One region of the Romboutsia hominis genome, then DNA from elsewhere that is predicted to be linked to it. Evidence: riboswitches for the same ligand, from Rfam matches in the RefSeq annotation. Region 1 holds a riboswitch; each other region holds the start of a gene.

Region 1 (10,576 bases):
ATTTTTCAGCACCTAAGTCAGCACCAAATCCTCCCTCTGTTACTACATAGTCAGCAAAGTGCATAGCCATTCTTGTAGCTATAACAGAGTTACAACCATGAGCTATATTAGCAAATGGTCCACCATGTACAAATGCAGGTGTTCCTTCTAATGTTTGAACTAAATTTGGCTTTAATGCATCTTTTAATAATGCAGCCATAGCTCCATTAGCTTTTAATTGCTCAGCAGTTACAGGATCTCCATTAAAGTTGTATCCAACTATTATTCTTCCTAATCTAGCTTTTAAATCAACTATATCACTTGCTAAACAGAAAGCAGCCATTACTTCTGAAGCAACTGTTATATCAAATCCATCTTCTCTAGCTACACCATCACCTCTTGATCCTAAACCGTCAACAACATTTCTTAGTTGTCTATCGTTCATATCAACACATCTTCTCCAAGTTATGCTTCTAGAGTCTATTCCTAATTCATTTCCTTGGTGGATGTGATTATCAAGCATAGCAGCTAATAAGTTATTCGCAGCTCCTATTGCATGGAAATCTCCTGTAAAGTGTAAGTTTATATCTTCCATAGGAACAACTTGCGCATATCCTCCACCAGCTGCTCCACCTTTAACACCAAATACAGGTCCTAAAGAAGGCTCTCTTAATGCAACTAATACATTTTCTCCTAATTTAGCTAATCCATCAGCTACACCTATAGTTGTAGTAGTTTTTCCTTCTCCTGCTGGAGTTGGGTTTATAGCTGTAGTTAATATTAATTTAGCTTTTTTCCCACCATTGTCTCTTTTTAATAAGTTGTAATCTACTTTAGCTTTGTATTTACCATATAGTTCTATATCATCTTCTGATAAATTTAATTTTTTAGCTATCTCTCTTATATCTTGTGGCTTAGCTTCTTGTGCTATTTCTATATCTGATTTAAATCCCATTACTCAATCTCCTCCTACAAATTTAATAATTTTATATTTCACTATGTATGTATACCACAAAGTTAATGGTTTTAAATACATATAGTGTTTAACATAATTATTATGACACTTAAAAGTTAGATTTTTGACATTTCAGTTATATATTTTGCAATTTAACTAGATGGTTTTTAATTGCTTTTATCTGATTTTTAGTCTCTTCACTTGTGTCATATGGAGATTTGTTTGATCTATCTGCGTCTATAACATCTTGGTTATAGTATATAAATCCTAATGGTTCCCCATCCTCTAGGTTAGAGATTATGAATTCCTCGTCTTCTTTATTTCTAATTTTATTTCCTACGACAAATACTTTTTTAACTCCTATATCTTGTCCTAGCTTTTTTACTTTTCTATAGGTCTGAAGACTTCTTTCTCCAGGCTCAACAACTACTATAAATGCATCTACACTTTCAGCTGTTCCTCTCCCTAAATGTTCAATACCTGCTTCCATATCCATAACAACTACATCTTTATTTTGTAATATTAAGTGTGAACATAGCCTTTTTAGTAGTACATGTTCTGGACAAACACATCCACTACCACCAGAATCTACTGTTCCTAATGTAAGTAGCCTTACTCCATTATGTTCTTTACATAAATTTTCTGGTATGTCATCTACCTTAGGATTCATTTTAAACATTTTTCCAAATGATCCTACTGATGCAGCAGTCCTATCTGAAACAAGTTTTTTCATTTCTGAGATTGGAACTATTGACTCATAGACTTCTCTTGGAAATCCTAGTGCTAAAGCTAAGTTTGCATCTGGATCAGCATCAACTGCTAGTACTCTATATCCATCTTCTGCAAACATTCTAGATAGCATTGAAGAAAAAGTTGTTTTACCTACTCCGCCCTTACCTGTTATTGCTATTTTCATATTATACCACCTTTTGTCATTAGTTACTTTATTTTTTAATGTTTATTTCTGTTTTTCTTTATTTAAATCTGGTCAATCCCTTTGTATGTCTACATTTATTTAAATTTAATTATTTTTAGTCTTTTATTTATATTAAACGATAAGTAGATATTTGTTATATTTATATCCACTTATCGTTTTTAGACTAATAAATAATTATTACTTATTTTGCATTATTAAGCTTCAACAGTAGCTTCTTCATTCATTTTTTCTTCTACTAATTTTTCAAAATGAACACGTTTCTTTTCTATATCTTGTATTATCATTTGAGCTAATTCTTCAGGATTTTCATTTACCTTGAATGTAGCTCCTACTGAATCTTGTAATGTTTGAGTCAATATCTCAACAGTTTTGTCAGAACCAGCAACTGGAGGCATAATTCCTAAGTATGTATCTATCCCTGATGCTACAACATAAGTACCTATAGCAACAGCTTTTTCTGACATCCATTCTGGTGCTACACCTGCTACTGGAATATCACACATATCCATATCTAAGAACTTAGCAACTTCTGACACTACAGATAATATACGACTACAGTCAACACAAGAACCTAAGTGTATTACTGGAGGTATATCAACTAACTCACAAACTGTTGCAAGCCCCTTACTAGCCATACTTCTAGCTTCTTTAGTTAATAGTCCAAATTTACCAGCAGCTGAAGCACCACAACCTGTAGTAACTACAAGTATATCGTTTTTAATTAATTCTTTCATTATAGTAACATGAGCTTTATTTGAAGTACTTCTTGCATTGTTACATCCAACAACACCAACTACCCCTCTTAATACTCCTGATTTTAAGCAGTCTACTAATGGTTTAACAGTTCCCGCTTGATCTATTTGAGAGTTTACAACTCTATCTAATTGACCTATTATTGCTTGTTCACTGAATCCTACAGTTGTTGAAGATTTTAACTGTGGTATTTCAACTTTTTCTTTATCTCTATTTTTGAAGTTTAGTATAGCTTCTCTTACTATTCTCTTGGCATCATCAAGAGCTGTTTCTTCTGTGAATTCTATATAAGTTGATCCTGCTATTTTTGCCTTTGGAGATGTTGTTATGAATTTAGTGTGATAACATTCTGCGACTTTTGCTAATGCAGGGAATATACATTGAACGTCAACTATCATTGCTTCTACAGCACCTGTTACGATAGCTAACTCTTGTTGGTGGAAGTCTCCTGCAGTTCTTACACCATGTCTCATTGTAACCTCATTACCAGTACAACACATACCAGCTAAGTTTATTCCATCTGCTCCCATTTCTTTAGCTAATGCTACTAATTCTGGATCTTCAGATGCTAAAACTATCATCTCTGATAATGATGGTTCATGTCCATGTAATATTATGTTTACTTTATTATCTTCTAATACTCCTAGATTTGCTTCTGATTGTCTAACTGTTGGTGTTCCGAATAGTATATCACTGAATATAGTTCCTATCATTGATCCACCCCATCCATCTGATAATGAAGTTCTCATTGATAAGTTTATTAAACTATCTATATCAGCTGTACATCCCATATGAGTTGAGTGCATTATTGTGGCTATTTCTCTATCTATAGCTCTTGGTTCTATTGCGTATCTTTTCCATATTTCTTGTCTTTGCTTTGGAGCACGACTTAAGAAGTTTAATACTCCATGTGGTTTACCAAACTCCATTAAAGCTATATCTGCAACTTCATGAGCTATATCATATATATCTCGATCTTCAGTCTCTACTCCCCATTCTTTAGCTAAATTAACTAATTTAACTTCATCTTTTATAGTGTAGTTTCCATCTCTGCTAGATAAAGATAATGTATGAGCTATACCCCTTGCATGATCAGAGTGAGCTGCAGTCCCCGCTGCAACCATTCTAGCAAAGTTTCTACCTACTATTACATGCTCATCAGCTCCACATAATCCAAGTGGAGTTTTAGGAGTTATTCTACAAGGTCCAGCTGCACATATTCTACAACAAGTTCCTTGAAGACCAAATCCACATTGAGCCTTCATAGAAAGCTTTCTATCATACATAGTTTCTACACCATCTTTTGCAGCCTTATCTAACATAGCTTGACTGTTCAAATCGATAGTCATCATTTTTTTATCCATATTCCTATCCCCTTTTTCCTTGATTTTTAATCCTAGAGGTGATAAAAAATTATGTCCATTGTAAGACTAAAGTTATTGATTCCCTAATTTGATTATATACTAAATTTTGTTAATTTGGTATTCTTTTAAATATTTTTTTAACAAAATTAGTTTGCTCAATATAAGTTATTTTTTTATATAAAATATACTTCTTATATAAAACTTTATATAAGAAGTATATTTTATATTTTCCAAATATTATTTCTTGAAAACTATATATTAATTTAAAATTTTTATTAATTTAAATCATTTTTATTAATTTAAATCATTTTTGTAAAACGTTTACCTATTTATATTATAGTATTGTTTGCATTATTTGTATATATTATTTCATGCTCTTGGCAATAAGCGCTCCATATGCTATAGAATATAACTTAGATTCATGACTATCTGCTCTTGATACCAATACTACTGGGGCTTTTGCTCCCATTATAATTCCTGCTGATTTCGCATTTGCCATATATGTAAATGATTTTCCTATTCCATTTCCAACTTCAATATTTGGAACTAGTAATATATCTGTATCTCCACTTACTTCACTTTTAAATCCTTTTATTTCACTTGATTCTTTTGATATAGCTAAATCAAACGCAAGTGGACCTTCAACTATAACACCTTCTCCAAATTTACCTTCTTTACAAGCTTCTTGTAATAGTCTAGCATCTACTGTAGCTTGCATTTTTGGATTTACTTTTTCTTTTGCTGCTAAACATGCTACCTTTATCTCATCCACACCTAAACATTTTGCCGCTTGTATTGCATTTTTTAGTATTTTTTCTTTTTGTTCATAATCTGGAGATATGTTCATTCCGCCATCTGTTAATATTAAAAGCTTATGGTAGTTTTCAAGTTGATATATCATTACATGACTAAGTAAACTCTCTGTTCTAAGTCCATACTCTTTATTGAGCACTGACTTTAATAGTATTGATGTATCAAGTAATCCCTTCATAACAAAATCAGCTTCTTGTTTAGACACTAACTCTACGGCAATCTTTGCACTTTCTTCTATACTTGGCGAGTCTATTATAGTTATACCTTCTAACTCAAAGTTTATGTCATTTGATATAGACTTTATTTTATCTGCTTGTCCTACTAATATAGGTTGTATAACTTCTTTATTAACTGCATCCTTTATAGCTAATAAAACTTCTCTATCTTCTGCTGCTGCAACTGAAAGTATTACTTTTTCTTCTTGCTTTAGTTTGTCTAACATATCGTGTAAATCTTTTATCATCTCATACTCCCCCTTGTTATATATATTTAAATAATATCACATTTAGTACTAAAATAGTTTTCTAGTAGTATAGTCTAAATATTCTATAAAATTAAAAAAATAGTATTAGCATAATACACTAATACTATTTTTTTATTTACTTTCTCTTGTTTATAAATACAATCCCCACTAAAGCTAATATAACTAATGCAATATATCCTATTATAGATTCTTCTCCTGTTTTAGGAGTATTAGTAGTTTTATCTAATACTTTATTATCATTATTATATTTATGCTCTAATTCCTTTGTCTTGCTATTAGTATTTTTTTCAGACACTTCATCTTTCTCATTTTCAAAAACTAATTTTACATTTTCTTTTTGATTAGGCTTTATCTCAAAATTTTGTACTTCATTTGTTAATGGGTACCCTTCTGATGATTTTGTTTCTACTGCTTTATACTTGCCTGGTTCTAGACTTACTGTAGCTGTTCCGTCTTTTCCAGTTGTTGTTGTTGTCACATTTTTTCCATCTTGTGTTTGGATTTCAAACTCTGTTCCTGGCAACATTTTACTTGGATTGTCTTTATCAACTTCCTTTATTTCTACTTCTCCATTTGTTTTTTCATCTACTACTTTATTATCATTATTATATTTATCTTCTGATTCACTTTGCTTATTATTAGTATCTTTTACAGGCAATTCTTCCCTCTTATTTTCAAAAACTAATTTTATATTTTCTTTTTGATTAGGCTTTATCTCAAAATTTTGTACTTCATTTGTTAATACATATCCTTCTGATGCTTTTGTTTCTACTGCTCTATATTCTCCCGGCTTTAAAGTTGCTCTTGCTATACCGTCTTCTCCAGTTATTATCGTTGTCACCTTTTTCCCATCTTGTGTTTGGATTTCGAACTCTGTCCCTGGTAACACCTTACTTGTATCATCTTTATCTACTTTCTTTATTTCTACTTCTCCACTTGATTTATTCTCTGATTCATTTAACTTATTGTTAATTTTTTCAGTAGGAATTTCTTGCTTCTCATTTTCAAATACTAATTTTGCATCTTCCTTTTGATTAAACTTTATTTCGAAGTTTTGTACTTCATTTGTTAATATATATCCTTTGGATGCTTTTGTTTCTACTGCTTTATACTTTCCTGGCTTTAGACTTGCTCTTGCTATTCCGTCCTTTCCAGTTATTATCGTTGTTACCTTTTGCCCATCTTGTGTTTGTATTTCAAACTCTGTTCCTGGTAACACTTTACTTGTATTATCTTTATCTACTTTCTTTATTTCTACTTCTCCATTTGTTTTCTCATTTGTTATAGTTCCTATATTTTTAACAGTTCCTATATCACTTTTTTCTATAGTAAACTTTATGTCTTTTCCATCTACTGAATATCCCTCTGGAGCTTTTACTTCTTGTAAATAATATGTTCCTACATTATCTACATCTGATTTAATTAATCCATTCTCATCACTAGTTAATTTTCCTATAACTTTCTTATTAGAATCTTTTAGATTAAATATAGCTCCACTAAGCTTACTTTCCTTATTTTCACTATCAACTTTAATAGCTTCAAAAGCATATCCCTTTTTAGTTTCAACTTTATTACTTGGATTACCATTTATTTTAGCTATATTTGATACAGTTGTTCCATCTTTTACATTGCTAAAATCAGTATATATTTTTACTTCTAAATTTTCTTTGTAATTTATTTGTCCCTTATCATTGATAATATTGACTGTATTATTTGCTTTATCTATTTTACTAGAAAAAGCATCTGGAACTTCAACTTTTACGATCTTTACGTTCGGATCTAATTTATCTACTAAATCTATATATCCCTTTTGGAATACACCAAAACTCTCAAAGTTTATAGAATATACAACACTTTGGTCATCATCTTTTTCTAATTTAGTCTTATCAACAGATTTGTGAGCATTTATAGCTCCTGCATTGTATTCATATTTAACCGTATCATCAACACTATTTCTAGTTCCATTGTATGATAACTTTGCAGTATTTGAGTATGAATCTTCAACATTTGTAATCTTCATGTCGTAACAAACAATATAGTAATCATCTACGTTTCCAAAATTTATAGTTAAATTTCCATTATTAGTGTTTATTTTATCTTTAAATTGATCTGTTACCCACTCAAAGCTTTCATCTTTATTGTATTTACCTATACTTATACTGTCCTTTAAAAGTTCCATTCCTTTAGGTGTAAAGTCATTTAAAGTTACATTTTTAAGATTTGACCTATTTTCATTAATATCTATTCTATATCTTACATTTTCGTTCATAGATGCTACATTTTTACCTTCTGAATTTTTAGCAGAGGTATAACTATACTTACTTATAACATCTTTTGCTTCATTTTTTTGTTTTAATATAACAGTACTATTTAACTTACCATCGCTTTTATTAAATACTGCTGTATTCTTATAAGAACTCAAATTTTGAGTAATCTTTGTCTTATAAGTTACAATATATTTATCTTTAATATTTCCAAAGTTTATACTAAGCCTATTAGATGATTTGCTTATATTTAAGCTATCTGTGACATCTGTTTCTGCGCTATCTCTTTCTATTTTAATTACATTTACAGAACTTGGTATAAGCTCCATTCCTTCAGGCATATTATCTGTTAATACTGCATTTGATATATTTGAAAATTTCTCATTAACATATACTCTATATTGTTGAGTTTTTCCTAGTACTGGATAATATATATTTCCTACCGTATTTCCATCTGAATCTACATGGTCATAATTATTTATAGTTTTAAGAATCTGTCTATCTATTATAGGCTCTGTTTCATTAGATGGTTTTATAGCTATTTCTATGCTAGTAACTGGTTTTCCATCAATCCATACCTCTATCTTCTGATTATCTACTTCTTCCGTTTTATCTGCATATGCTGATACATTAACATATCCTCCTATTGCATCATAAACATCATCCCCAAAAGTTGCTACTACTTTATTACCTTCCATTTGTACACTTTTAAAATGCTCTGGGGGGAATTTAAAGCTAAATCTTTCAAGCCAACTAGGCATTTCAAATTCTATAGTATCACCTGGTTTTATACTCCCTGGACCATATTTAGCCTTATACTCTAGTTTAAAATTCAATTTTTCTCCAGGCTCAATCTCTTTTTTATCACATGTTATAGATACTTCTATTGTATCCCCTTGATTATCTGTCTTAACTTCTTCAGCATACGCAAAATGTGTATTAATTAACACATTTATAACCATTAGTACTGACGTAAGTATCGATATTATTTTTTTTCCTAACTTGTATTTATTTTTCAATAAATTTCACCACCCTTTTTAAATCTTTTTATTTTAAAATAAAAAAGACTATTCAAGATAATGATGATTTATTATCTGAATAGTCGGTTGCACTATTAACTCCATATACCTCAAGTGCCCATATACAAGGTATACTTCTTCATTCCTATTTTTAGCTTATATGTATTTATGCCCTTTTAATAATTTTGCTTTGTGTGCATTTATGCTATATAAAATTGTTAGCTTTCATTTAATTTTCATTAATGTCTTATCAATAAACTTTTATTTTAAAATAAAAAAGACTATTCAAGATAATAATGATTTATTATCTGAATAGTCGGTTGCACTATTAACTCCATATACCTCAAGTGCCCATATACAAGGTATACTTCTTCATTCCTATTTTTAGCTTATATGTATTTATGTCCTTTTAATTATTTTAATTTGTTCGCATTTATGCTATATAAAATTGTTAGCTTTCATTTAATTTTCATTAATATCTTATCAATAAACTTGTATCTTAAAATAAAAAAGACTATTCGAATAATATTTAAATATTATCTGAATAGTCGGTTGCACTATTAACTCCATATACCTCAAGTGCCCATATACAAGGTATACTTCTTCGCTCCTAATTTTAACTTTTGAATATAATTATATAATCTCAGTGATTTATTATACCCTTTAATTTAGTTAAAGTCAATTTTAGATTTTTTTATAGTAAATTTTAACTTATTTTTTATCTATATTTATCAAGTTCTCTTAAACATGCCACTGTAATTTCATCTTGTGGATCTAATTCATAAGCTCTTTCTATATAATATATAGCATCATCTATATCACCTTTGTTTAGATATGCCATCCCTAAATTGCATAATATTTCTGGATCTTCTTTTATTTTAGCTGCTTGTTCAAAGTGTTCTATAGCTTTATCTATATTGAACATACTAGCTTCACAAAGGCCTAGTTCAACCATTGTATCTACTTGATGTGGTTTAGTTATAAGTATTTTTTCAAAATATTTCTTAGCTTCTTCAAATTCACCCATATTTTTATAAGCTAATCCTATCATAAATAATAAGTTCCACCAATCAGGATGATCTTGTTCAAGAGGTAATAATTTTTCTAGTCCTTCTTCACATTTTCCTTGGAATACTAAATTATAACCTTCTTCATATTGAACTTTAAAGTCCATCTTTCCTATATTTTCTTGAACCTCTGCCATTAAGTCTGCATCTAACCCTAATTTTTGTGCTTCTTCCCATATAACTCTAGCCTTTAAATATTGACCTTGATTGTAGTAATGGTATCCTAAATGATAGTAAGCTAAAGCAAAGTTTTCATCTAATTGTATAACCATTTCCAACTTTTCTAAGGCTTCTAATAAAAACTTATTCATAGCTTCTTTGTCCATATCTTTTTGATACTGCTTTGCTAGTTCCTGGCAAACTATTGAATAATGATATAATCCATCTATGTCATTTGGATACATACTTATCATAGCTTTTAAGTATATTAACGAATCAGTTATCTCACCAATATCAAAGTATTTTTTAGACATATAGCCCATATATTCTTTTATATTTATATTTACTTTTTTGCTAAAAGCATCTAAAAATTTTCTGTATTCTTCATTATACTTAAATTGGCTATCAATACCCATTATATATATCATAGCATCTGCTATAGACATTGTATTTATCTTATCTTGTGCTGTCTTTTCTTTTATTCCTTTAACTAATACCTCATTTTTTATAGGTACATCTAATCCACCCTTAGGTATAGTGTAACCTTCTAAGTTAAATTCTCCACCATGTTTTATAGTTATAAAAGATAATTCTTCTGTTTTCTTTAATAAATACTTTTCTATTTTAAACTTCATTTTTTCCTCCTTTGTAACTTCACATAATAATTTTTAATCTATTAATGTTTATACCCATTAAAAATTTATGTGATATGTTTTCATAATATATAATACCAATATGTAATAATTAGCATTTAATATTATATGTTAACACTATATGACTTT
Region 2 (10,576 bases), 790 kb from region 1:
ACTAAATTTATCTTTTACAGTTTGGATTCCTTGAGTAGCCCATAGTAAATACGAAAGTTCAGATAAATTTATTTTTTCATCACTATATTTTCTTATACTTCTTCTATCATTTATACAATCTAGTACGTTAGGTTTAACTAAAATGTCTTTGCTTACAGGAGGTAACTCTATTAAATTAGAATTTGAATCATATTCTTTTTGGAAAGAAGGAGCGGGTATTCCTTTTTGTTTATCCGTTTTTATCTGTTTTAGTATTTCAAAATCAGCTTTGAAAAATTCTCTGTTTTGTGCAATTTTATCCATAGATGTCTCCTTATTAAAATGTATAAATTTTTACACTTATTATACCATATATATAAATATAAGTGGAAAAAGCCTAAATGGTAAAAATTTCATATCAGAAGCTTAATTACAGATAAAAATTAATAAATATTTTTGTGTAGTAATAATTAATATTTGCTTTAATAGAATATATTCAAAAATATATTAAAATTATTTTAAATTAAAAAAAACTATTTTAATTTATAAAAAATTATGTATAATTAATATAGATGACTAAAAATTACATATTAGCAAACCTAGAGAAATCTAGCGACGCAAAGCTAAAGGGGCTAAGGTAAAATTAGACTATGCCAGCCAGTTGCCAAAGAATTGATATTCTTTGTTTTTATAGAGTTATCTTATGATATAATTGTAAGATTGTTTTATAATGTTTACTTTAGATGGCAACTACCCTTTATAAAGGGTAGTTTTTTATTTAATAAAAACAACTATAGCTCTATAGCAAGACTATATTTTGAAATTTGGGGTAAAATATTTAGTTATTGTAAATTCATATAATATAAGAGGGAGAATATTATGAAGAAAAAGATAGCATCAATATTGGCCATATCTGTTATAGCAACAAACAGCACACCTGCTTTAAATGTTTTTGCTAACGAAGTAATAAAGGAAAAAGCATTAGCGATAGAGGAACAAGTTTCTAAAAGTATGACAGTTAGTGATTTTAAAATTAAGAACAATCCTAACTTCGCTAAGTATAATGAACTTTATAGAGTTGAGATACAGTCTATAACAAACAATGGAAGAAGTTACCCAGGAACTAAGATAGAAAATGCTATAGATGGAAAACTTAATACACATTGGGAAACATACACTAGAAATACAAATGAATTTAAAAATGAAGTAATTGTGGAGTTTAAAGATATAGCCGAGATAAATAGATTAGCTTATGCTACAAGACAAGACGGGGCTAAAGGTAAAGGATATCCTACTAGTGCAGAGATATATGTTTCAGAGAGTGAAATAGGTGAAGATTTTAAACTAGCAGGAAAAATAGAAGGAAGTAAAGTTACAGGTGGAATGGTTGAATTTAAATTTGATACTGTAAGAGCAAAGAGAGTTAAATTCAAATTCGTAGAAGCACATGACGAGTGGGCAAGTGCCGCAGAGTTTTGGTTCTATAAAGAGGATAGAATTCTAGATAAGATGGAAAGATTATTTACTAATGCAAACATGAATGAAGTAAGTAAAGAGTTTGCAACTCCTGAAGCATTAAACACTTTAGAGAAAGAAACTGAAGGACATCCATTCCGCGATAGCTTTAAAGAATATATAGATAATGCAAGACTTGTTCTAGAGAACAAAGAGGTTAACTTTATTGAAACTAAAGTATCTAAGTTATTAGGGTATGGAACTGAAAACCAAAAAGCTTATGATGACAAGTTTATGTTAGGTAAAGACCACATCGTTAATACACAAGTAAATGGTGGAACTTACTCTACAACAAAAATAGAATATATGTATGATGGTGACCCTAATACACATTGGGAAACAAACAGAAGCAATGGTAATGGTTTCACTAATGAAGTGGTATTCACTTTTGATGAAATAGAACAACTTGATAGAATAGCATTATTACCTAGAAGCGGAAATCAAAAAGGATTTCCTACTAAGTATGAAATATATGCTTCAGAAACTTCTCAAGGGGATACATTCAAATTAGTTTCTAGCGGTACTGCAGAAGTTACTAAAGACTTCATGCAATTTAAATTTAACCCAACAAACTTTAAGAGACTGAAGTTTGTATTTAAAGAGTGCCATGAAAATAGACCATTCATATCAGAAGCTAGGTTCTATAAAGAAGATGCTTTATCAGAGAAAATGGATAAACTATTTACAGACAGTAATAAGAATACAGTAAACCCTGATTTTGGGACTTTAGAGAAACTTACTGCTTTAGAGAATGAAGCGAAGGCACATCCTTTATACAGTAAGTTCAAAGAAGATTTAGATGATGCTAAACTTGTATTAGAAGGTAACGAGGTAACTTATGCAGATGCTAAAGTTTCGAAGTTTAAAGCTTTTGGAACTCCAGAGTTAGCAGAGTATGATAAGACTTATAAGATAGATAATAGTCATATAAAGAATATAACTACTAACGGTAGACATTGGTCAAATCAAACTATAGATAAAGCTATAGATGGTGATCCTAACACTAATTGGCATTCTGATGCTAGAAATAGCGAAACTCATACAAACGAAGTTATAATGACTTTAGACCAAATAAGAACTTTAGATAGAATAGTATATTATTCTCCGAGAGATAGAGGTTTCGCAGAGAAGTTCGATATCTATACTTCTAAGACTAGTGAAGGAGACACATTTACTAAAGTAACTAGTGGTAGTGCTTCAAGAACTGGAGACTCTATATCTATAAAGTTTAATCCAACTCAAGCTAGAAGAGTTAAGTTTGTTTATAAGCAAGGATATGAAGGTTGGGCTTTAGCGTCAGAGTTCGGATTATATAAACAAGACCAAACTCTAGATAAAATACAAAGGTTATTCACTGATGATACTATGTCTAAAGTAAGTGAAGAGTTTGATACAGTTGATAAATTAAAAGCTTTAGAGAACGAATGTAGTACACACCCATTCTTTGAAGACTTTAAAGAGGACTTATACAATGCAAGAGTTCTAATAGAACAAGGCAAGGTAGAGAGTTCTGTTGCTACAAGTAAGAAGTTTAATCATCTGGATAATGCGGAGTATGTAAAACAATTTAGAATACCTTACGAGAATATAAAGAGTATAAGTAATAATGCAGGGCAATATCTACAACAGCATATAAATAACGCGGTTGATGGTAATGTAGACACTTACTGGGAGACTAATAGAGGAAACGATAAAGAATGGTCTAATGAAGTAACTATAGAATTCAAACAACCTATAACTGTAGACAGAATAGCTTATGGTGCTAGACAGTCAGATAGAAAAGGATTTTTAGAGGAATTCGAGATATATGGTTCTAACGCTACTAAAGGTGATAACTTCCAATTAGTGGCTACAGGTAGAGCAGACAGTACTTCTGGTTTAGTTGAAGCTAAATTCAAACCTACAACATTTAAGAGAATGAAATTAAAGTGGGTTAAAAGTAACCAAAACTGGGCTACACTAAACGAAATAATGTTCTTTAAGAGAGATATAGTTTCAGATAAAGTTAATAACTTATTTACAAATGAATTAAAGAATGAGTTAAACCCAGAATTCAATTCATTAGAAGCTATTGAAGCTTTAGAGAAAGAAGTTAAAACACACCCATTAAAAGTAGAACTTATGGAAAGTATAGACATGGCTAAAGATTTAATTAAATCTCCTGATAAGAATAAAGGTCATGTTTATGAATTAGAAAGCAGAGGAGACGCTATAAAGGAAAGTCAAAAGAGAAAGGTATGGAATTTCAGAGATTGGCAACCTACAGGTTTAGCAGTTAAGTCAGGTGAAAAGATAACTGTGTATGTTGATACAGAACCAGGCGACCCAGTACCTAACTTAGTATTTAAACAAATGGATAGTAGACATAACGGTTTAGCAGATATAAGATTAACTAGAGGTAAGAACGAAATTACAATACCTGAGGTCGAAGTAAATGATATAAGACCAGGGACTGCTAAAGCAGGAGTATTATATGCTTCAAATCCTTATACTCCAGAGCAACAAGCAAGAAAGCCTAAGATAAGAATAATAGGTGGTGTAAGTTATCCTCAATTCGTAAAAGGTGTAGATAATGATGAACAGGTAATAAATGAGTTACGTGAATATACTGAGAAGTTAAAGAAAGATCCTAAACTACCTGATGTATTCGAAGTATTAGGAGATAAAGCTTTAGTAAACGTTAGAGCAACGTATGCTTTAGATTGGTATACAGAAAATAATAAAGTACCTAGTTATACAGCAGATAGATCTGACGAAGTAATAAAGGAAGCAATGAAGTTCTGGGGATTTGATGGTTCTAAAGATATACATTCGGACTTCAACTTTAGATATGTAACTATGCTTAAGAACTTAAGTGGTGGAGTATTCATGAATGCAGGAAACGGTATAACTGGATACAACCAAGGACAACAAGGTGGAGCTCTAAACGTTGACACTGGCTGGGGATTCATGCATGAATTAGGACACAACCTTGATACAAATAATAGAGCAATGCCTGAGATAACTAATAATATTTTACCTCTTCATTTCCAAATGATTAAAGGTGAAGCTAGTAAGATATCTCAACAAAACTTATGGGAGAGTAAAATATTCCCTAAAGTAAGTAAAGAAGATTATTCTAACAATGAGTGGTACCCTGCAAGTGACACTAGTTCATTAACTCATATGGCACCATTATGGCAATTACAACTATATGATAATACATTCTGGCCTCGTTTTGAGCAACAATTTAGAGAGAGAAACATAGGTGGTGGTGACTGGAATAACAAGCATGAAGCTTGGGCAGTTGTTGCATCAGATGTTCTTCAATTAGACTTAAAAGAACATTTTGCTAGACATGGTTTCTACGTTAATGAAGAGACTGCTAAGCATATGGCTCAGTACAAAAAGCCAGATAAGAAGTTATGGTATATAAATGATAATAAGTATCTGAACAAAGGTGAAGGTTTCAATAACGAGGTAGATTGTAAAGTTAAAGTTAAGACACAAGAGACTTCTGTTAAATTAGATATATCAATAGATAAAACCAATGCTAATAGTCTTCTTGGATATGAGATAATTAGGGATGGTAAAGTGATAGGATTTACTACTAAAGATACTTTCATTGACACTAACATAAATCCAGGTACTAATCACGAGTATAAAGTAGTTGCTTACGATACTCAATTAAATCCTTCTGAAGGTGTAGGCGTTAAGGCACATCAACCTATATTAGAAACAGTCGGAGGGTTGACATTAGCTTTAGGTGAAAATTTCAATGCTTTAGATTATGTTAAGGCAACTGATTACAATGGTAATAAATTGAAAGACATTAAGGTCACAAGTGATGTGGATACTACTAAGAAGGGTAACTACACAGTAACTTATGAGGTAACTGATAATGATGCAATTTCTAAAGAAACAATGAACGTTAATGTTGTTAGTAAATATGATTACTTATCAGATAGTGAGTGGAAGAGTGAACATACCGATTGGGGTAAACCATCACGTAATAACTCTATAAAGGGAAGAATTTTAGGAGAGATTAAAGACTACGATAAGGGAATAAGATTACATGCTAACGGAAATGTTGTTTATGATTTAGGTGAGCATAACTATGATAACTTTGAGGTTAAAGTTGGAGTAGACATGAACTTAGAAGCTCAAAATAATTCAAGTATAACTTTCAAGATTGTAGGCGATGGAAAGACTTTAGCAACAACTAAAGTATTAAAGCATGAGGATAATATGCAGTATATAAATGTTCCTGTAAAAGGAGTTAAAGAACTTAGATTAGAAGTTAACAATGGTGGAAACGGAAATACTTCAGACCACGGTATATTTGTAGAACCTAAATTAACAACTAATAATGCTAAACCTGAGTTAACTATACCTAAGTCTCAAACTGTTAAAGTTGGTCAAACTTTAGAAGACATAGTTGGAACTTACAAAGCTACAGATGCCGAAGACGGTGACATAACTGGTAATGTAGTCGTGACTGGACAAGACAAAGTTAACTTTAATAGAGTTGGTAACTATACTATAACTTATAGTGTAACAGATAAAGACGGCAATAAGGTAGAGAAGAGTAGAGTTATAAATGTAATAAACATGGAAGACTTTAAATACTTGAGTGACTTTGATTGGAAGTCTGCAAATTCAGGCTGGCAAAGTGTTAGGAAAGACAACGCAGTAAGTGGAAATAAGTTAAAACTTACTGGAGAAGATGGTCAAGAGGTTGTATATGATAAAGGAATTGGGACTCATGCAAACTCTACAATAGTATATGATTTAACAGATAAAAATGTAGACTTATTTAGTGCATTTGTAGGAGTAGACCGTGCTATGTATGGTTCAGTAGGTAGTGTACAATTTGAAGTGTATGTAGATGGTGAAAAAGTTTATGATAGTGGTTTAATGAATTCTAGAGATTCACAAAAGTTTGTGGATGTAGACTTAGCAGGAGCTAAAGAACTTAAACTAATAGCTAAAGATGGTGGAAACGGAATAGGTTCTGATCATGCTACTTGGGGAGATGCTAAGTTACATTATGTTAATACTGAAAGAGTTTATACTGAAGAATTAACTACTGCATTAGAAGAAGCTAAGAAGTTGGATAAGGATAATTATACAGACAAAAGTTATCAAGTTTTAGCAGACAGTATAGCTAAAGCTGAAGCATTATTAACAGAAGAGAAACCAAATCAAGAATCTATAGACGCTATGACAAAAGAACTTCAAGATAATGTAAAAGGTTTAATAGAAATAAATCTACAGGAAGTTGTTAATATTCCAGATAAATATTTAGTTAAATCTATACAAAATCAATTGGGAAAAACCGGAAATATAACTTTAGGTGATATGCGTAGTTTAACTACTTTAAGGTTATCTGGTGTTGTCGATTTAACAGGTATAGAGCATGCTAGAAACTTAGAGACTCTAGAAATGAGCTATAATGAAGTTAAAGATTTAAGACCATTAGCAAATCTAAAAAAACTTAAAACATTAGATGCAAAAGAGCAAATTATTGCAGTAGGAGAATTAACTCCATCTAATGGTAAAGTTGTAGTTGACTCTAAAGCATATAACAGAGAAGGAAAAAATGTAGCTAAAACTGTTAAACTTGTAGATAAAGATGGTAATACAGTAATAGAACAAGATGCTAAAGATGAGTCTGTTATAAGTATAGAAGGTTTACCTAAAGGTTTATATGGTGTTCATGTATTATTTGAAGACGAAGATTTTGATGGCATAATGATATATTTATTCAATATAAATTAAAAAAGTATTCAAAATATTACTTTTTTAACTATAGAAAAATCACTGCTTATTTTTAATAGGCAGTGATTTTTTTATATTTTATTAAACATATTGATTTATCTAAGCTAGTAATTGTTTTTAAAAGACCATTTGAATATAGAAAAAGATACAATGTAAACAATACTATATTTATAACGCGACCTAAGAGTTTTGGTAGACACGTATAAGTAAAATTAATAACTAAATTTTAAAAGATCAAAAAATAATAAAAGAAAAAGGAGCATATTCAATAAATATTTCAAAATATAAACTTTAAAAAGATGCAGATAATTTATTTTTATCAGAACTTTATAATGCACTCTATGGTGGTGAAAAGGTAGTTGTATTTCATAATTGTCATCAAATTGCTCTAGATTTGCTTACTTTAAATACTACTGATGAAATACTAGCAAATGGGAAGTATTTAAATTTTTATAACCGAAAAAAATGAAGAAATTATTAGAAATTTATTTTCAAATAGTTTTATGAAAAAGGCACACCACATTAAGGGGGTTGCTTTGAATATATGGGGTGAATAATTAAATAAATAATTAATATCAGAGTGCTATAAAATATTTAAATTAAAAATTAATGACAAAAATTGATAAATTTCTAGAAAACGGTTGCTAAGAAAACAAAAAGTGTGTTAGTATACTAGTATAAAGAAGAAGGGCTTGGATAGATAAAAAAATAACAAAGGAAATTATATGGATAATGACTAAGTCCAAATCAGATATTTCAGATTATATACTAAATTGCGCTTAGCAATCATCAATAATTAAGAAAACGATATTTTAACTTTGGGGGGAAGTTGGTATACTAGTATAAAATAAAGTGAAAAATTTGAAATATCATAAGGAAAAAAGAATAATAATATGTTCTAAGGAGTGGGGAAATGGAAATATCAACAGAAAAAGTTCTAAAGCAGGATGTAGTAAAACCTTTTGGTCTGCAAGACAAGATAGGATATATGTTAGGGGATTTAGGAAATGACTTATTCTTCCAATTTGTAAGTGGATATTTAATGCTATTCTATACAGATGTGTTAGGAATAACTGCGGGGGCAGTAGGAACTATGTTAGTAATTGCTAGAATATGGGATGCAATAAATGATCCAATGATGGGGACTTTTATAGATAGAAGAAAAGTTGGCAAAAATGGTAAATTTAGACCGTACTTATTATACGCCGCGTTGCCTGTAACGATTATGGGATTTTTAACATTTACAGCTATACCTGGTATACCAGATAACTTAAAGTTAGTATATGCATATATAACTTACATAGGTTTTGGTATGTGTTATACAGCTATAAACATACCTTATGGGTCATTGGCATCAGTAATGACAACAGACCCAGTGGAAAGAACATCTTTATCTACATTTAGATCAGTAGGTGCACTAATTGCAAATTTAGCAATAATGATTATAGTACCTAAATTAGTATTTAGTGATGGTGTAGCCACAGCAGGTGGGTTTATGAAAGCTTCGGCTGTCTTTGTAGTATTTTCTAATTTATGTTATTTTGGGGCATTTAAATTAACAACAGAGCGTGTTAAGCATAAAGTTCAAGAAACAAAAGAAAAGTCAAGTTTTATAAAAACAGTTAAAACTTTACTAAGTAATAGAGCTTTAATAGGGTTAATGTTAGCTTCATTTGGTATGTTAGCATCTATGATGGCAGTTAATGCTTTAACACCATACTTATATAAAGATTATTTTAAAGCACCAGAACTAATATCTCTTGGTGGTGTAATTGGAATGATTTCATCATTTTTAATATTACCATTCTTATCACCACTTGTTAATAAGTTTGGAAAGAAGGAGCTTTCAGTAGGAACTATGTTAATTGCTGTAGCAGCAAACTTAGCATTATTCTTAATGCCTATAAAAAGTCCATATGTGTATATGGCTATAAACTTTATAGCATCTATAGGAACTGGATTCTTCAATGTATTAATTTGGGCATTAGTAGGTGATGCAATAGATTATCAAGAATATATAACTGGTAAGAGAGAAGAAGGTATTGTTTATGCATCTTACTCTTTAGTTAGAAAGCTAGGTCAAGCTATAGCTGGTGGAATAGGTGGATTTGCGCTTACTTTCATTGGATACAAAGCAGGGGTAGCAACACAAACACCAGAAGTTGCTCAAGGGATAAAATACATAATAACAATACTACCTTTCGTATCAGCTTTAATTTCAACTATAGCTATGACATTTGTGTATAACTTATCAAAAACTAAATTAGCAGAAATGACAAAGGAGTTAGAACTTAGAAGGGGATAAATATAGGAAATTACTATAAAATTATAAGAAAATTAAGCAAAACAGATATAAATACTTAATTAGCCCTTGTATGTACAAGGGCTTATAGTTTATAGGCTAAATTATATTAGGTATTAGAATTTTATCAATTTATTTTTTATTAACTTTAAAAAGCAAAATTTTTGTAGAAATGAATTGAAAAACGATTGCCTTTAATTATTGCGTATGTTAGTATACTAGTATAAAGGAAAGAGCTATATAATTGCTTACTAATGGAGGATATTATGGCGAATATATTTGATAAGTATGAAAAGACACAAGAATTTTTAATATGTATTGACTCTGATGGATGTGCAATGAATACTATGGAAATAAAGCATAGAAGATGTTTTGCACCAGAGATGATAAAAACATGGAACTTATATGAAAAAGAAGATTATATATTAAACCTTTGGTATGACATAAATCTTTATACAAAAACTAGGGGTATAAATAGATTTAAAGGTTTAGCTGAAACCTTTAAAATCATAAGCAACGAAGGTATAGAAATAGATGACCTTGATAGCCTTGTAAATTGGGTTGAGACTACAAATGAATTATCAAACAAATCCTTAGAAAGAGAAATAGAAAAGACTAATAGTAAGGCCTTAAAAATGGCATATGAATGGTCTTTAAATGTAAACAAATCTATAGAACAATTACCAAAGGGTGATGAACCATTTGAAAATGTAAAAGAAGGATTAGAAACATTATCTAAGTTAGTAGATGTTGCAGTAGTATCATCAGCAAATGGAGAAGCTTTAGATGATGAGTGGAATAGACATAATTTTGTTAGGCATCTTAAAGCACTACTAGGGCAAGAAGCTGGAACAAAACAATATTGTATATCTGAGCTTAAGAAAAAAGGATATGATGAGAAGAAAATATTAATGGTAGGAGATGCACCAGGAGATTTACAAGCTGCTAAAAATAATAATGTAAATTTCTATCCTATATTAGTAAATAAGGAAGGTTATTCTTGGAAAAGATTAGTAAATG
Region 3 (10,576 bases), 1.3 Mb from region 1:
TTAAGGTTAAATATTATATTTTGAAGGAGATTAAAATCAATGTCTTTTTTATTAGATTCATCTGTATTGAAATTTAAACTCATATCTTCAAGCTTTGATTCTATTTCGCCAAAAAAACAATTGACTATATCTTTACTTCCCTCTGTTTTTTTTAAAGTATTTTCTTTTGCATTAGTCATTGCTTTTATAGACATATTTAAATTCATATTAATTCACCTTTATGATATATTTGTTCTATTTCTTATATATGCATATAATGCAAATTCGTCATTTTTTAATTGTTCTAATCTATCTTCTTCTTTTTTTAATCTATTAAGTTCGTTTTCTTTAAGGGTTTCTAAAGATTTCCTATCTATTTGTTTTTCTATAAAATCTTTTTTTGCTTTAGAAACATTAATTTCTTCTTTTCTCAAATCTTCACTAGTTAATTTTATAGATTGAGTAAGTGCTGCTAAATAATTAATAGTAATTTTTTGACTAATTATATCTTTAGACATTCCTATATCTGAGTATTTTTTATAAGAATTTTCTAAATTCCTTAAATTATTCTCTATTATTCTTTTTTGATTTTGAGCTTGTGTATATCTTAATTTACTTTCTTCCTCATCTTTTACTTTTATATCTAGCAGTTTTTGAAGTTTGAATTTGAACTTACTCACTTACATCAGTCTCCTTTAGTTGAACATATTAATTAATAACTCTTTGCTTTCATTAAATGGTGTACTATCATTAACACCTTGTTTTAAATAATCATTTACTCTGTCTATATATTTAATAGACATATCTATATTTTTATTTGAACCTTCTTCATAAGCTCCAATATTTATTAAATCTTCAGCTTCTTTATAAGTAGCAAGTATATCTCTAGCAAATGATGCAGCTTTATTATGATTATCATCTGCAATTTCTTTCATAAGTCTACTTACACTGTTTAATATATCTATAGCTGGATAATGATTTTTATGTGCTAATTGCCTAGATAAAACAATGTGTCCATCTAGTATTCCTCTTACAGTATCTGCTATTGGTTCATTAAAATCGTCTCCATCAACTAAAACAGTATAAAAAGCTGTTATAGATCCTTTTTCAGACATTCCTGTCCTTTCCATAAGCTTTGGTAACATAGCAAATACGGAAGGAGTATATCCTTTTTGTGCTGGCGGTTCTCCTATAGCTAATCCAACTTCTCTTTGAGCCATAGCAAATCTTGTTACAGAATCCATCATTAATATTACTTTTTTACCTTTATCTCTAAAGTACTCGGCAATAGATGTAGCTGTTAGTGCTCCCTTTAATCTTACTAAAGGTGATTTATCTGATGTAGCACAAACAACTACCGACTTCTTCATGCCTTCTTCACCTAAATCTCTCTCAATGAAGTCTAAAACTTCCCTTCCTCTTTCTCCAATAAGGGCTATAACATTTACATCTGCTTCTGCCGTTCTTGCCATCATTCCTAAAGTTGTACTTTTACCAACTCCACTACCTGCAAATATTCCTATTCTCTGTCCTTCTCCACAAGTTAAAAATCCATCTATTGCTCTTATTCCTGTTGGCATTATATTTGTTATTCGAGGTCTTCTCATTGGATCTGGTGGTTCATTAAATAAACTATATCTCTCACCTTGTAAAATCATATTTTCATCTATTGGATTCCCTATGCCATCAAGTACTTTTCCTAAAAGTTCATCACTACATTTAACACTAAGTGGTACTCCTTGTGCAATTACTTTGCAACCAGGTCCAATTCCTGTTAACTCACCAAGAGGCATAAGTATTACATCTCCATCTCTAAAACCTACAACTTCACAATTTATAGGGGTATTTAAATTATTGTATACAGAGCATAACTCACCTACAAATCCTTTTATACCTTCGACTTCTATTGTAAGACCTATAACTTTTTTTACTTTTCCTTCAGATATAACAGTAGGCATATCCTTTATCCTACTAAGTATTCTTTCAAAATCTATGTCTATCATAATAGCTCCTCTTTAACCTTATCTATTACAGCATCTACACCTACTATTATTCTTCCTTTTATATTCTCTATAATAGCATTTCCAATATCTATAGATTCATCTTCTAAAACGAATACGTCGCCTTTAAGTTTATTACATTCTTTTAAACTTAATATTTCATTATTTAAGCTATCTTTATATAAAGGATTTACTTTTATCACTATATTTTCCTTAAGTTCATACTCTTCAATTATCTTAGTTAATAAAGTATTCATAGATGATTCTGATTTGAATTCATCCCTTAGAACTTGTTGAGCTATACTTATACTAATTTTTAGTATTTCTTCTTTATTTAGATTCATATACTCAGCTACTTTATCCTTGGCTTGTATCAATAATTTACTGGCATTATTTACAATTTCTTCAGACTCTTTTTTTGCCTTTTCTATATTTTCTTCATATGATTCTTTGTATCCATCTTCATATCCGTTTTTAAGGCCTTGATTGTATCCTTCTTCATAAGCTTTTTTTTCTATATTTTCTCTTTCTAACTTGCTTTCTTCAATTATCTGACTTGCCTCAGCTTTAGCTTTGTCTATAATGTCATCATATTCTTTTTGAGCTTCTTGTAACTTAATATTTATTTCTTCTTTTTTTTCGCTTAATTTTTTTTCTAAGTCTTCTCTAAGCTTTCTTTCTTCTTCACTTTCAATTTGAGAGAGGTTATTTATTGTTTTTACGCCTTTTAAATTAACATTTTTAGCCTTTATTATGTTACTACATGATAAACTCATCATCTGATCCTCTTGTTAAAGTTATTTCACCCATATCTTCAAGTCGTCTTATAACATTAACTATATTTTGTTGTGCTTCCTCTACTTGAGATATTTTTATTTTTCCTAATAAATCAATTTCCTCTTTAAGAGCTTGTGATGCCCTTTGAGATTGATTTCTAAATATGACATTTGATACTTCCTTAGATGCTCCCTTAAGAGCAAATGCAATATCTTTAACATTAACCTCTTTAAGAATTCTCTGAATAGTAGAATTTTCAAGCCTTACAATGTCGTCAAATATAAACATATTGGCCTTTATATCCTCAGCTAATTCATTGTTTCTTTCTTCTATGTAACTTATAATACTTTTTTCTGTTTTTCTATCTACATTACCAAGTATTTCAACCAAGCTATCAACACCACCAGAACTTTCCATTTCTCTTTGTCCAAGTTTTGATAATTTCATTTCTACAGCTTCATCAATGGCCTTTATTACACTTGGTGATACTGATGATGTTGATCCTATTTTTAGTGAAACTTCATTTTTAATCTTAGGTGGTAACTCACTTAATATCAAAGCTGCTTTGTCTGATTGTATGTGAGATAAGATTATAGCTATAGTTTGTGTACTTTCACCTTGTATACATGCTAATATCTGCTCTGGTTCAGCTTTTCTCGCTGCCATAAACAGTTTTGTATAAGCATCATATCTAATTCCTTCTATTAATTTATTAGCTCTTTGGTTTCCTAAAGCTCCATTAAGCAGTGATTTTGCATAGTCTATACCACCTTTTAACACAAATTCTTTTCCTTTATTTAGTTCTATAAATTCTTGGAGAATTTCTCTTCTTTCTCTTGCGTTGACAGTGTGTATATTAGCTATTTCTACACCGATTCTTTGTATTTTCTTATCAGATAGATTTTTAACTATATCCGCTGAAACGTCAGTCCCTAATGTCATTAAGAGTACTGCTGCCTTTCTAGCACCAGTAACTCTTCTCACTTTAGGTATATCACCTAAATCAAATGCATTTCCTGATTTAGTACTCTCTACTGATTTAGTAACTTCATTTTCCAAAACAAACTACCACCCTTTACTCATTTAACCAATTATTTATTAATTCTGTAACTTCTTCTATATTTTCTGAAGCGTATATCTTAACTTCTTCCTCTAAAGTCATATTATCTTCATCATCTTCTAAATTGTGTAGCCTATGTTTTTCCATTTCTTCTAGCTTTTGATTTATCATATCTATTTCATTAGATTCATCTATTTCATCAATTTCTTTAGATTTATTCTTTTTCTTAATAACAAATATAGCTATAAGTGCTATTACTATAACTAGTAATAATCCGGCTACTATATATCCTGTTGTTTTTAATAACTTAGCCACTTCATCTTCATCACCTAATGCATTTTTTAGATTCTTTTTAGCATTTGCTTCAAAGTCCATAGCAACAACTACTACATCATCGCCTCTATTTTTTTCTACACCAATGGTATTAGATACCATATCTTTAACGTCTTTAATATCTCCCGCATCTAATTTGCCATCTATAGCAACCGAAGCAGTTATTCTATTTAATTCACCTTGAGCCTTAACAGTTTTAATTTCTGTCTTTCCTACTTCATACTTTATATCTTCACTTTTACTTTCAGTAGTTCCATCATTTACATTGCCTTTATTATTCATATTGTTATCAACAGTACCACCTGTATTTACTGGCTCTGTAGATTTATTTTCACTTTTTGACTCACTTACTATAACCTTGTTAGGATCTATTATCGTTTGAGTTTTTTCATTAGTGTCAAAATTCAAATCAGCATTAACAGTTGCTCTTACTTTTCCCTCTCCAAATATAGGTTCAAGTAATCTAACTATATCTCTTTCTAATCCTTTATCTAGATCTCTTTCTGCCTTAGTTGCAATATCAATCCCATTAGAATTATCGCTAGAATTTGATTTTCCATTTTCATCAAATATTCCTTCTGATAATAAGACCATATTTTGGTTGATTACCTCAACATTTTGTTTCGGTATATTTGGTGTACTTGCGGATACTAAAGATATTATAGATTTAACTTGTTCTTGACTTAATTGTTCTCCTACATTTAAATCTACATAAACGGCTGCTTTTCCAGGTATGCTCTCTTTAGCAAATACAGATTCTTCACCTTCTGTTATATGAACTCTTGCATCTTGTACTTGCGGAAAAGTTTTTATAGTTTTTTCTAGTTCACCTTGAATCATTCTTTGTTTTTTTACCTCAAATTCTTCATCTGTAAGACCTAACGATGATCCTTCATCCATAAGTTCAAATCCTTTAGAACCATTTGAAACTTTTCCAGATAGTTCAAGTCTTAACTTATCTACCTGATCTTTAGGTACATATATACTATCGCCCTCTATTTTCGTTTCAATTTTTTCTTTTTCTAGTTCTTTAGTTATAACAGATGCATCATTTGAATCTAAACCCGAGAAAAGAACATCATATTTATTATCATTTTTATACTTAATTCCAAATATTATAGCTAATATAATTGCAATCACTCCAACTATAATGGCTATTTTCTTTTCTTTTCTCATTTCCTTAAATTTTTCTTTTCTTGTTTTTATAAAATCTTTTATTTTTTCTATTATCTCTTTAAAATTCATCTATCTGCTCCTTATTAAGGAATTACAATTGCACTCTATTAATTTCTTGGTAAGCATCATATAACTTATTTCTAATCTCAATCATAAGTTGCACTGACATTTGAGATTCTTGTGCTGATAGCATAACATCATGCATAGAAACATCTTCACCTTTTATAAGCGCTTCTATCTTTTCATTTGAATTTATAATACTATCATTTACCTTACCTATAGCATTCTTTATAACATCTTCAAATTGCTTGTCTGGCTTTTCATTTCCTTTAACTTTATATGTAGTCTTATTATTAATAGCATTAGAGAATATATCAGAATTAATATTTATATTGCTTATTCCTGTCATTTAACCACCTACTTTCTATCTACCTATCTCTAAAGCTTTAGATATCATATTTTTTTGAGCATTTAAAGTATCTACATTAGATTCGTAAGCTCTCGATGCACTTATAAGATCTGACATTTCAGCTAATAAATCTACATTTGGATATTCTACATATCCATCTTTGTCTGCATCAGGATGATTTGGTTCATATATTTTTCTGAGAGGAGATTTATCTTCTTCAATCTTTTTTGTTTTAACACCTAACATCCCTAATTTTTCATCATAATTTTCTTCAAAGCTAGCTACTTTTCTCCTATATGCTCCTCCATTTTTAGTTCTTGTAGTCTGCATATTAGCAACATTCGAAGATATTATATCCATTCTCATACGTTCTGCTGTCAGACCACTTGCACTAATTCTCATACCACTAAAAACACTCATTTATTTACCTCCCAGATATTATACTTTTTGTCATAGCGATTTTTATATTTGTAAGACTTACTAACGCATTATATTCTAATGTCGTAGCTGCTTGATTAACCTTCTCATGTTCAATATCAACGTTATTACCATCTTCTCTGACCACAGATTCCTTATCAACCTTTAACTTTATACTAGGAATTTCTAGTTTATTCTTTAAAGTATCTTCGAAACTAACATACTTTCTTTTATACCCTGGAGTATTTATGTTAGCAATATTTTCTGCAATGGCATTACTCCTTAAATGTGTAGCATCTAATCCCATTTTCATTAAATTATAGATTTCCATATTACTCTCCTCCATTAATTTTATAAATCAAAAAACCACTCTATAAAGAGTAATTTTGTATACTACATAGCATACTATCATTGCTAGAATTTGATTATTTTAGATATAAAATTAAATCAATATATTTATTATTCGTTTTCTTATATTTAATTTTCTTATCATTTTAATTGTAAACTTTTACTTATTTTTTTCTATATAATTTATACTATTACATAATTTTTCCTATAATAAAAAATGTAAGATACATAATGAACTTTGATAATATAATTGAATTATTAGATTTATTAAAATATTATTTCTTCAAAAAAAAATAACTCTAAAGAGAGTTATATAATATCAGCGTCGATAAATAGAGATGCATAATTTGGACACAAACAATCAAAATAATTTATATATTATTCATAATTCTCCAAAATTATAAACCTTATATATCGAAAACAAAAACACACAGTTTTTTGCAACTGGCTAGCATAGTTTCTACTTTAGCTCCTATAGTTTTGCGTCACTAGATTTCTCTAGCTTGCCTATTTTGTTTTTCGTTGTTTTTCGTTCTTTTTTTACACTTTTCGACATTTTTTTCCATACACTAAATATTATAGTATAATTACCATTTAATCAAGTTTTTATTTGTATTTTCTTACTATTTTTTTTCAAACTAATATTAAAAATACATTTAAACTTATTTGTTAAATCACAAAGTGTAATTTTATTTTATATTATATTTTATATTGTATTTTATATTATACGGCTGATATAATTAGAACTTTATATTTTTTATTAAAATAATACAAATTATGTATTAGACAATAAATTCTACATCACTAAAAATTTTTAACTTAAACATCCTTATTCAGATTAATTCATAAATATTATAAATTTAGATAATATTCCTATTTTTTTCAATTATGACTGTAATTTTATTTATAAATTCAAAATATTAAAACCAGAAAATTAAATACATTTATATCTATATTAGTTCCTAAAGATATTTTTGATATAAATATTGATTTAACACTCAATTATATTAATAAAATTTCTTATGATACTTATCTACCTTATTAATAAATCAAAGCTTATTATACTAACAAAATGTATAGTAAAGTTAGTTTTTACTTAGATAAATTTTATAACATTTGCAATATTAAAATTTATTCTTTCTTTAAAGAAAATTTAATATTGTGTTCATATAATATTATAAAAATTCATGATTTTGAAAAATGATTAAAGACTTTAGTAGTAATTTAACTACTTTTAATTTAGATTTATTTTATGAACTTATCGGGATATGTATAAAACTATTAATTATTATAAATACTCTTATAGTTAAAATTATATACCTGTTTTAATTAATACTTAATATTTTTAATAATAAAATACAAAAAGTCTTGTAAAAATAGTTACTTAATATAATAAGTTATTCATGACTTTTTGTATTTAATATCATTGTGAAATTTTAAAAATAATTATTTTCAATACACTGCTTTATATGTTTGTGAACTTGTTCTCCACAACTACCATCAATATTTGAAAGAACAGTATTTAGTGCATTAATTCTATTATCTTTTTTGTAATCTTTTTTATTGACTACTAAATCTATAAATTTATCTACAGTCATTTCATCTTCACCAACTATATAATTAGAAAATATATCAAATACTTTTTCATGATAGTATTCTCTGTTTAATTCTATGTCATATATTAAAACAGGTTTTCCTGTAGCCATATATTCAATTAATACAGAAGACCTATCTGTTATTAGTGCATCAGATATTTGAAAAGCTTCGTAATAACTAGGTGAATTATCAATAATTATATTTTCTGTATTTTTTGCTGAGCTTAATAACTCTTTATATCTTTTATAGCATTCTGGGGCTCTTGATTTAACATATGACAGCTCCAGTGGGTGAGGTCTATATATTAATCCATAGTTTAAATCATTTCTAATTTTATTAAAGACTTCTTCAACTTCATCTAATACTTTATCTCTTCCATTTATAACTTTCATTAAGTTTGTAGTCCATAAAAATACCTTTTTACCTTTAAATTTATTTTTATAATAGTCATTTGTAGTATTTGATTTTAGACTACTAACTAAAGCATCAAATTTAGGTGACCCAAGAGGCAATAATTTCTCTCTAGCTACCCCACTATATTCTGCAATGTCTGCAAATGCATGAGATTGTACAACAACTTTATCAAATTCTCTTGTTCCTATAAATGAGTAAAAATCTTTATAAAATGAAATTGGATAAGTACCTAATATTCCATAAGTAACATATACTAGCATATCTGTATATTTTTTTAAATTATAAGAAAAATAGTTGCTATCTACTCTAGTAGCATTATTATATTCATCATATTGATTGTGTATATATATAACATCTGGACTAATTTTTTCTAAATCAAATGTTTTATAATCAGTAATAGGTACATATTTAGGCAACATATCACCTTCATATGTAAATATAGCGTCCATATTCCCATTTCTATTATAAATTAACTTATAATATGGAATTGGTACTACATAACAATTACAATTTTCATCTTCTTTAGCTTCTTTCCAAATACTTTCAAGGCTATTCCACATAGATGCATTGTATGGCATAAAAACAATATTATATTTTTCCTTAATATTTTTATTTATAATATCTATCATATCATTTATCATATTAATAATTTCTTGGCAATCATAAAGTGTATCTGTATCTTTTGTTTTATTTAAATCTTTTAATTTTTCTAATATACTATTTGATAGATTATAAAGTCTACCGTCACATTTTTTAGCATTTTCAAAGCTATTTTTAACTGTATTAATAGCTTGTATACAAATTTCAGACATAAACTCATAGTCTGTATTTAAATTTTTAATTATATAAGAAATCCCTTCTATTGAGGTTTTTAAAATTTCTATTATTCTTTGTTTTTCATTCATTTTTAATCACACTACTTTCTATAAATCCAAGATTTAAATTGTAACTTTAGTTATAAGTTTATTGTTTAACCTCTATTTAAAATAAAATAGTGTCTCTCAGTTTCTTTGTATTGTTTTTTATCAGTTAGAAACATTTCATTTTCTATAATCTTAAATCCATTATTTATAAGAACTTTAAAAACATCTATGTATTCATCAATTGTTCTATATATAACATTATATTCACTATTTAATTCATTAGAGTAAAAATCACCTAGGGTTAATCTTTCTTTTGTAGCAATTGGTGATGCTATATATATCATAGCCTCTTTATCTAAGACTTTAAGTAAATTTTCAAAGCATATGTTAAATTCTTCATCATTTATATACATTATAAGACCTGCTAAAATTACTTTATTAAACGGGGCATTACTTTTTACAACCTCATTATCATATATATTTATAAAATCACATATTTGAAAATCATAACTATTATTACAACCTATTCTTTTTCTCGCTATATTAAGTAAATCTTCTGCAAAATCAGTACCTAAATAGTATTTACTATTTAATACTATCATTTCTGCTAATCTTCCTACTCCACAACCTATATCTAAAACTTTAGAATTTTTATCTATTTTTAATTTAGGTATTATAACCTCTTTTTCATACTCATCTAATAATTTTGCATATTCAGAATCATTATCGTTACATTTTACAGTTTTATAAGGATTATCTTCTGTGTACTTTTCTGCTCTTTTATCCCAAAATAGTTTTACACTTTTTTATTTATATTTATGTTTTCTTTATATACCCTTGTATTTTTTTTCGTCATCCCATTTCTCCTAGTTAAGGTTTGATTATAAATTCATATTTAACCGATTTTATTTGTATCCATTTTTATACCAATCTAAAGCTTTTTTATATTCATTCATATTATCTATTTCCTTTAAATTTACATGAACTACTTTTAAAGGTAAATTAGGTGTTATCATTTTATATACATGGTCATTTCCGCTATTAAGTTTATGTGCATATATTTTAAACAACCCAGTCCATTCATACTTTCCATGTTGTCTTGAAAAACTAACTGCATGTTCAGTTCCATCTATAAATTCAGTATCTATATATACTGGTTCATTAGTATATGGAGAACAAACACCTATTGCTTCTTCATCATCTT

What was found. A riboswitch is a leader RNA that binds a small molecule or an ion and turns the genes downstream of it on or off. The one in region 1 is predicted to bind cyclic di-GMP.
Region 2: linked by a shared signal. The riboswitch ahead of FRIFI_RS01350 (NPCBM/NEW2 domain-containing protein) and the one ahead of FRIFI_RS12405 (SpaA isopeptide-forming pilin-related protein) in region 1 are both predicted to bind cyclic di-GMP.
Region 3: linked by a shared signal. The riboswitch ahead of FRIFI_RS03600 (flagellar basal body protein) and the one ahead of FRIFI_RS12405 (SpaA isopeptide-forming pilin-related protein) in region 1 are both predicted to bind cyclic di-GMP.

What each region holds. Positions count from the first base shown of each region.
Region 1 is NZ_LN650648.1:2,542,978-2,553,553, forward strand. It holds gene FRIFI_RS12385 (formate--tetrahydrofolate ligase) at 1-934, opposite strand, end outside; gene FRIFI_RS12390 (ATP-binding protein) at 1,071-1,850, opposite strand; gene cooS (anaerobic carbon-monoxide dehydrogenase catalytic subunit) at 2,066-3,988, opposite strand; gene FRIFI_RS12400 (bifunctional enoyl-CoA hydratase/phosphate acetyltransferase) at 4,353-5,264, opposite strand; gene FRIFI_RS12405 (SpaA isopeptide-forming pilin-related protein) at 5,401-8,568, opposite strand; cyclic di-GMP riboswitch class II at 8,641-8,724, opposite strand; cyclic di-GMP riboswitch class II at 8,874-8,957, opposite strand; cyclic di-GMP riboswitch class II at 9,107-9,189, opposite strand; gene FRIFI_RS12410 (tetratricopeptide repeat protein) at 9,287-10,429, opposite strand; gene FRIFI_RS12415 (B12-binding domain-containing radical SAM protein) at 10,552-10,576, opposite strand, start outside.
Region 2 is NZ_LN650648.1:290,683-301,258, forward strand. It holds gene FRIFI_RS01345 (SagB/ThcOx family dehydrogenase) at 1-303, opposite strand, end outside; cyclic di-GMP riboswitch class I at 562-648, shown strand; gene FRIFI_RS01350 (NPCBM/NEW2 domain-containing protein) at 859-7,254, shown strand; gene FRIFI_RS01355 (MFS transporter) at 8,168-9,559, shown strand; gene FRIFI_RS01360 (HAD family hydrolase) at 9,823-10,576, shown strand, end outside.
Region 3 is NZ_LN650648.1:766,899-777,474, reverse strand. It holds gene FRIFI_RS03640 (flagellar hook-length control protein FliK) at 1-206, opposite strand, end outside; gene fliJ (flagellar export protein FliJ) at 219-659, opposite strand; gene fliI (flagellar protein export ATPase FliI) at 675-1,982, opposite strand; gene FRIFI_RS03625 (FliH/SctL family protein) at 1,979-2,758, opposite strand; gene fliG (flagellar motor switch protein FliG) at 2,739-3,815, opposite strand; gene fliF (flagellar basal-body MS-ring/collar protein FliF) at 3,832-5,394, opposite strand; gene fliE (flagellar hook-basal body complex protein FliE) at 5,417-5,734, opposite strand; gene flgC (flagellar basal body rod protein FlgC) at 5,750-6,154, opposite strand; gene FRIFI_RS03600 (flagellar basal body protein) at 6,159-6,482, opposite strand; cyclic di-GMP riboswitch class I at 6,936-7,017, opposite strand; gene FRIFI_RS03595 (CDP-glycerol glycerophosphotransferase family protein) at 7,936-9,414, opposite strand; gene FRIFI_RS03590 (class I SAM-dependent methyltransferase) at 9,480-10,004, opposite strand; gene FRIFI_RS03585 (NTP transferase domain-containing protein) at 10,278-10,576, opposite strand, start outside.